DNA from 2 places in the Streptomyces sp. NBC_00376 genome. Region 1 is predicted to be linked to the other one. Evidence: riboswitches for the same ligand, from Rfam matches in the RefSeq annotation. Region 1 holds a riboswitch; the other holds the start of a gene.
What was found. Region 1 has a riboswitch for cyclic di-AMP ahead of OG842_RS15580 (C40 family peptidase). Riboswitches for the same ligand answer to the same signal wherever they lie in the genome.

Region 1 (3,403 bases):
TGCTGGGTGGTTTCCTGACCCAGATGAAGGCGATGGGCGCGGGCACGGCCCGGTTCGTCCCGGCGATGCTGCACGGCGCGCTGACCATGCTGGTCACCGGTGTCGCACTGGTCGGGCTCAACGAGGCCGACGGCAACCACGTCAACAACATCAAGATCGGCGTCAAGATGCTGGTCCTGATCGTCGTCCTCGCGCTCGTCTACATCAAGCGGGACGAGGAGAAGGTCGACAAGGGCGCCTTCGCGGCGGTGGGCGGGCTGACGCTCCTCAACATCTTCATCGCCACCCTCTGGGTCTGATCCCGCCCGCGCGGCGCCGCCCCGGCACCGGGGCGGCGCGGTGCGATTCGCTACGCGGGCCGCACGCTGCCGTAGATCGGCATGTAGTAGATCGACTCCTCGCGCACGTTCGCCCCGGGCTTCGGCGCGTGGATCATCATCCCGTCGCCCTTGTAGATGCCGACGTGGCTGATGTCGTCGTAGAAGAAGACGAGGTCCCCCGGCCGCAGGTCCGCCGTGGCGACCCGGGTGCCGATCTCGACCTGGTCCCACGTGGTGCGCGGGATGTCGACCCCCGCCGCCTTCCACGCGGCCTGGGTGAGCCCGGAGCAGTCGTACGACGCCGGGCCCGTCGCGCCCCAGACGTACGGCTTGCCGATCTGGGCCCTGGCGAAGGCGAGCACCTGCTCCGCCTTGGTGGTGGCGCCGCTGTCCGAGCCGGTTCCGGTGCCCGTCCCGGTACCGCTGCCGCTCCCCGACTCCTTCGCGGCCTCCTCGGCCTTGCGGTCCGCCTCGGCCTGCTGCTTCGCCAGCTCCTGGGCCTTGCGCTCGGCCTCCGCCTCCTTCTTGCGCTCGATCTCCGCGAGCCGCGCCTTCTCCTCGGCGGTGAGCTTCGACAGCAGCGTGCGCGCCTCGCCCAGCTTCGTCCGGACGTCCTGCTTGCTGGTGCGCAGCGTGGCCTGCGTCGTCGTCAGCGTCTCCAGGCTCCGCACCGCCTCGGCGCGCTTCTTGGCCGCCTTGGCCTGCTGCGCACGGAAGTCCGTGATCGCCTTCTGCTGCCGGCTGGTCATCCGGTCCATCAGCTGGCTCTGGTCGAAGTACGACTGCGGGTCGTCGGCCAGGAAGAACGTGGCGCTCGGCGCTATGGAACCGTTGCGGTACTGCGCGGCCGCGTAGGTGCCGAGCGTCCTGCGGGCGTCGTTGAGCTTGTCGGCGCGCTTCGCGACGTCGTCCAGCAGGGCGTCGACCTTGGCGCGCTGGGCGGCGGAGGCTTCCTTCGCCTGGTTGTACTGCTGGGTCGCGGTGCCCGCCTGCCGGTAGAGGTCGTCGACCTTCTTCTGGACGTCCTCGACACTGGGCTTCGGATCGGGCGCGGCCACCGCGCTCTGCGTGGAGAGCAGGGTCACGGACGCCAGGGCCGCCGTGGTGAGACCGATGGCCGGTGCGGAGGTGCGCACCCGGGTGCGCGGCTTGCGATGGGATGCCAAGGCCGGCATCTCCTTCCGTGGACCGCCTACCGGGTTAGCTGTCGGGTTCGGGCGGAACGGAAGGCTGCCCTACGGTCCGAGTGGGGGATAAGGACCGATTCACCCCGGTACTGCGTATGGGTCCCCGGTTCCGAACTCCCGTGGGGGCAGCCCGGATTCGGCGGAGGCGCCCGCTCGGCGTGGTTCGCCTCAAGGGGGTACGGGCCGCCCGGTCGAGCACGCTAGCCAACCCGTGGTGCTGCTGGGAAGGTTGATGTTCGATATGCCCGATACATTTTCGTGACCTTGCCGCGACGGGTGGCGGAGGTCCGGGATTCCTCACGTGGAGTGGGTGATCGGTCCCGCTGCGTGTCCGACGTGTGTCCGCCGTGCCGTGTGCGGTTGGTCATGCGGCCTCCGGGTGTCGGTGCGGCGGCCTAGACTCGACAAGCGATGAGCAGCCTCTTTGACGACAGCTTCCTGGCCGGCCTCCAGCACTCGGAGGAAGAGCCCCCGCCGCCCCCCGAGGACTCCGCACCCGAAGCGGTGCCGGAGGACCTCTTCGCGGGCGTGTTCGACGGGCCCCCGCCGCCCAGGGACGCCTACTACCGCGACGGCGCGCACCGCCCCGTCATCGACTCGGCGGCGCTCCTCGACGGGCTGAACACCGAGCAGCGCGCCGCCGTCGTCCACGCGGGCTCCCCGCTGCTCATCGTCGCCGGGGCCGGCTCGGGCAAGACCCGGGTGCTGACCCACCGGATCGCCCACCTCCTCGCGGAGCGCGGGGTGCACCCCGGCCAGATCCTGGCGATCACCTTCACCAACAAGGCCGCCGGCGAGATGAAGGAGCGCGTCGAGCAGCTCGTCGGACCGCGCGCCAACGCGATGTGGGTCATGACCTTCCACAGCGCGTGCGTACGCATCCTGCGCCGCGAGTCGAAGCGGCTCGGCTTCACGTCGTCGTTCTCGATCTACGACGCCGCCGACTCCAAGCGGCTGATGGCCCTGGTCTGCCGCGATCTCGACCTGGACCCGAAGCGCTTCCCGCCGAAGTCGTTCACCGCCAAGGTCTCCAACCTGAAGAACGAGCTGATCGACGAGGAGACCTTCGCCGGCCAGGCCGCGGACGGCTTCGAGAAGACCCTCGCCCAGGCCTACGCGATGTACCAGTCCCGGCTGCGCGAGGCCAACGCGCTCGACTTCGACGACATCATCATGACGACGGTCCACCTGCTCCAGGCGTTCCCGGACGTCGCCGAGCACTACCGCCGCCGCTTCCGGCACGTCCTGGTCGACGAGTACCAGGACACCAACCACGCCCAGTACACCCTCGTACGCGAGCTGGTCGGCCCGGCGGGCGAGGGCGACGCCCCGGCCGAGCTGTGCGTCGTGGGTGACGCGGACCAGTCGATCTACGCCTTCCGCGGCGCGACCATCCGCAACATCCTCCAGTTCGAGGAGGACTACCCGAACGCGACGACGATCCTCCTGGAGCAGAACTACCGCTCCACGCAGACGATCCTGTCCGCCGCCAACGCGGTCATCGAGCGCAACGAGAGCCGCCGCCCCAAGAACCTCTGGACCAACGCCGGCACGGGCGCCCGGATCACCGGCTACGTCGCCGACACCGAGCACGACGAGGCGCAGTTCGTCGCCGACGAGATCGACCGGCTCACCGACGCCGGCGACGCCAAGGCCGGTGACGTCGCGATCTTCTACCGTACGAACGCGCAGTCCCGCGTCTTCGAAGAGATCTTCATCCGCGTCGGCCTGCCCTACAAGGTCGTCGGCGGCGTGCGCTTCTACGAGCGCAAGGAGGTCCGGGACATCCTGGCCTACCTGCGCGTCCTCGCCAATCCGGAGGACACCGTCCCGCTGCGCCGCATCCTCAACGTGCCCAAGCGCGGCATCGGCGAGCGCGCCGAGGCCATGATCGAC
Region 2 (3,403 bases), 650 kb from region 1:
TCGCGGGAGACCAGGTTGTAGTGCGGCTGAAGGGCGACGTAACGGGCCAGCCCCTCGCGCTCCGAGAAGTCCAGGGACGCCCGGAGCCGCGCGGGGCCGATGTTGGAGGCGGCGATCTCCCGGACCTTGCCCTCCTTCACCAGCTGGTCCAGGGCGGTGATGATGTCCTCGACCGGCACGGTCTCGTCGTCGAAGTGCGTGTAATAGAGGTCGATGTACTCGGTGCCGAGCCGGCGCAGGGATTCCTCGGCCGCGGCCTTGATGTTGGCGGGCGCGAGCCCCTGGTACCGGGGGTGGGTACTGACCTTCGTGGCGACGACGATGTCGGAGCGGTTGCCGCGCGCGGCAAGCCACTTACCGATGACGGTCTCGGACTCGCCGCCCTCGTTGCCCGGGACCCAGGCGGAGTACCCGTCGGCGGTGTCGACGAAGTTGCCGCCGGCCGCGGCGTACGCGTCCAGCACCGCGAACGACTGCGCCTCGTCGGCGGTCCAGCCGAAGACGTTGCCGCCGAGAGCGAGCGGGAAGACCTGGAGGTCGGAAGGGCCCAGCTTACGAAGAGAAGTCATAAGTGAATCAACGGATTCCGGATGGCTCGCTATTCCGAATCGCTCATGACAGGCCGCCCGCAACCGACCGCCCACAACAGACCGGCAGCCCTGACGTCGGGGGGTGAGCGTCAGGACTGCCGGGGTTCTCAGGGGTTGAGGCCCTTGCCGCGGAGCCAGGCCATCGGGTCGATGCCCGTACCGTCGGCGGTGTGGACCTCCAGGTGGAGGTGGGGTCCCGTCACGTTGCCGGTCGCGCCGACCCGGCCGATGGTGTCACCTGTGCTGACCTTCTGGCCGACGCCGACGCCGATCGAGGACTGGTGGCAGTACCAGATCTCCGTACCGTCCTCCAGCTCCAGCACGGTGCGGTAGCCGTACGAGCCGGCCAGGCCCGCCGACTTGATCGTGCCGCCGTGGACGGCCTTGATCGGGGTGCCGGTCGGAGCGGCGAAGTCGAGGCCGGTGTGGTAGCCGGAGGACCACATCGAACCGGCCTGGCCGTAGGTCGAGGTGATCGTGTACGAGAAGGTCGGGATGGCGTAGCTGGCGGCGAGCTTGGCCAGCCGCAGCGCCTCCGCCTTCTTCTTGGCCTCCTCCTCCGCCTTCTTCTTCTCGGCGGCGGCCTTGGCCTTGGCCTCGTCCTGCTGCTTCTGGGCCTCGGCGGCCGCCTTCTCCGCGGCCTTCTTCTCCTCGGCCGCCTTGGCCTCGGCGTCGGCGGCGTCCTGCTGCTGCTCGGCCTGCTGGAGGATGCGGGCGCGGAGCGCCTCGCCCGCGTCCGTCGCGCCCTGCTCGGCCTCGGCGGTGGTGATGCCGGCGGTGGTGAGCGGGGCGGTGGCGGCCGCGGCCTCGGTCCTGTCCGCCTCGGAATCGTCGGAGAACAGGGCGCCCACGCCGGGAAGGGACTTGGCGTCGGGGAGGTTGTCCGTGATGGCGTCGGGCATGGAGATGGAGACCGGCGGCTTGCTCTGCGCGGAGGCCATGCCGCCCGCGCCGACCGCCGCTATGACACCGACACCCAGCACCGTGGAGCTGCGGGCGAGACCGTTGCGCTGCTTGGCGACGCGGTGCCTGCCGCGCACGGGGCGGACGGACTCCTCGGTGGGGTTCCACTCGTCCCAGCCGCGGTCGGGCTCACTGGTGAACTCACCCGTGAAATTGCCGGTGAAGTCGCCTTCGGGCCCGGTGCCATAGTCGTGATCGAACCGGGACGGGGCCTCGGGGGCAGGCTTGTTGGACGCCACGGGGGCGCACTCCTTTCCTTCCTTCTCGCCTACCGGGTTAGCTGACGGGTTCGGAGCAGGAAGGTCTCCTACGGGCCCCTCTGTCTCTCACGAGACACAGGTGTCCGATTCACCCCATGTAGGTGGTTCCCCGGTTCCCTTGCGGAATTCGGCGCTCGCGCACGGCGCCGCCACTGATGACGGCTGGGACGACCGCGCTGCGTTATCGAACGTTAATAGACACCGGGGCCGTATTCCAAGCTGTTCCCACTGATCGTTCACTTCTTTGGCCTGGACTTTACGGGACACAAGTGGGTGAAATCGGGCGAGTTGACCGACCCTCAGTCACTACCCCGTTTCTGACGTTGCGTCAAACGTTATGCGGAGTGGTGCCTTTCGATCACACACGGTGGCATCGCCCCTCCACGTCACCGTCCCCGCCCATCCCTTACGTCTTTTCGCGTCTCCTCAGCACCGACGATCCGCACGGTCCTTCGCCGGTCCGGCTGCCCCTCGGCCGGGCGTGCGACCGCGAGCAACGCCATGTCGTCGGTCGTCTCGCCGCCCGTGTGCAGGCGCACGTCATCGGTCAGGGCGGACAGCAGCTCCTCGGGCCCCGGGAAGATCCGCCCGCGCAGCCGGGCCGCCGGATCGTAGAAGACCCCCTCGGCATCCCGCGCCTCGGAGAGGCCGTCCGTGTAGAGGAGCAGGGTCGTCCCGGCCGGCAGATCCCACTCGTCCGTGCACTCCGGCCACGTCCCCAGCCCCATCCCGATCGGCAGCGCGGGCACGGAGGGCTTCAGCACCTCCAGCGCCCCGTCCGGATGCAGCAGGATCGGCTCGGGGTGCCCGCGGTTGACGATCCGCACCAGGGGCAACCCGTACGGGATCTCGGCCAGCACGGCGGTGATGAAGCCCTCCAGCACATCGAGCCCGCCCCGCCGCGCCTCCTCCCGCGCCAGCGCCCGCTCCAGCCGCCCCGCCACCGCCTCCAGCGAGGATTCCTGCTCGGCCGCCTCGCGGAACGCCCCGATGACCACCGCCACCGTCTCGACGGCGTCGAGCCCCTTCCCCCGTACGTCACCGACCACCAGCCGCACCCCCTGCGGGGTGTCCGCCACGGCGAACAGGTCACCGCCGACGAACTCGTCCGCCTGCGCCGCCTCGTACCGCGCCGCGACATGCAGTCCGCCGATCCGGTCGGACGGCTGCGGCAGTACCGCGCGCATGGCCGTCTCCGCGATGTACCGAGCGGAGGCCAGCTGCTCGTTGCCGCGCCGCACGACCCCGTTGATCACCACCGCGAGGACCGAGACGGTGGCCAGGGTGAGCAGCTCGATCAACGGCACGGCCTCCGGCAACGAGCTGGTGTACAGCCGCAGCGCGATGACGGCGAGCATCGAGGCGACAGCGATGCGGATGGTGCTGGCCAGCGAGAAGAACGGGGCGGCGATCAGCGGAGCGGCCACGAACAGCGGGATGGCGGTGAAGGCCGGCGGGGTGAGGGCGTCGAACACCAGCCCGCCGAGAATCATCAGGGCGGGCAGCATCCGTACGAACCGCCGGGTGCGGGCACCACCCCCGACAGGCTTGCCGCGCCGCCTCTCCCGCTTCCACACCTGTGGTCTCCTG

Region 2: linked by a shared signal. The riboswitch ahead of OG842_RS18755 (M23 family metallopeptidase) and the one ahead of OG842_RS15580 (C40 family peptidase) in region 1 are both predicted to bind cyclic di-AMP.

Annotation. Positions count from the first base shown of each region.
Region 1 covers NZ_CP107960.1:3,505,257-3,508,659, reverse strand. The annotation lists gene OG842_RS15585 (hypothetical protein) at 1-299, shown strand, start outside; gene OG842_RS15580 (C40 family peptidase) at 350-1,495, opposite strand; cyclic di-AMP (ydaO/yuaA leader) riboswitch at 1,494-1,659, opposite strand; gene pcrA (DNA helicase PcrA) at 1,919-3,403, shown strand, end outside.
Region 2 covers NZ_CP107960.1:4,156,013-4,159,415, forward strand. The annotation lists gene OG842_RS18750 (aldo/keto reductase) at 1-569, opposite strand, end outside; gene OG842_RS18755 (M23 family metallopeptidase) at 698-1,792, opposite strand; cyclic di-AMP (ydaO/yuaA leader) riboswitch at 1,804-1,956, opposite strand; gene OG842_RS18760 (PP2C family protein-serine/threonine phosphatase) at 2,200-3,390, opposite strand.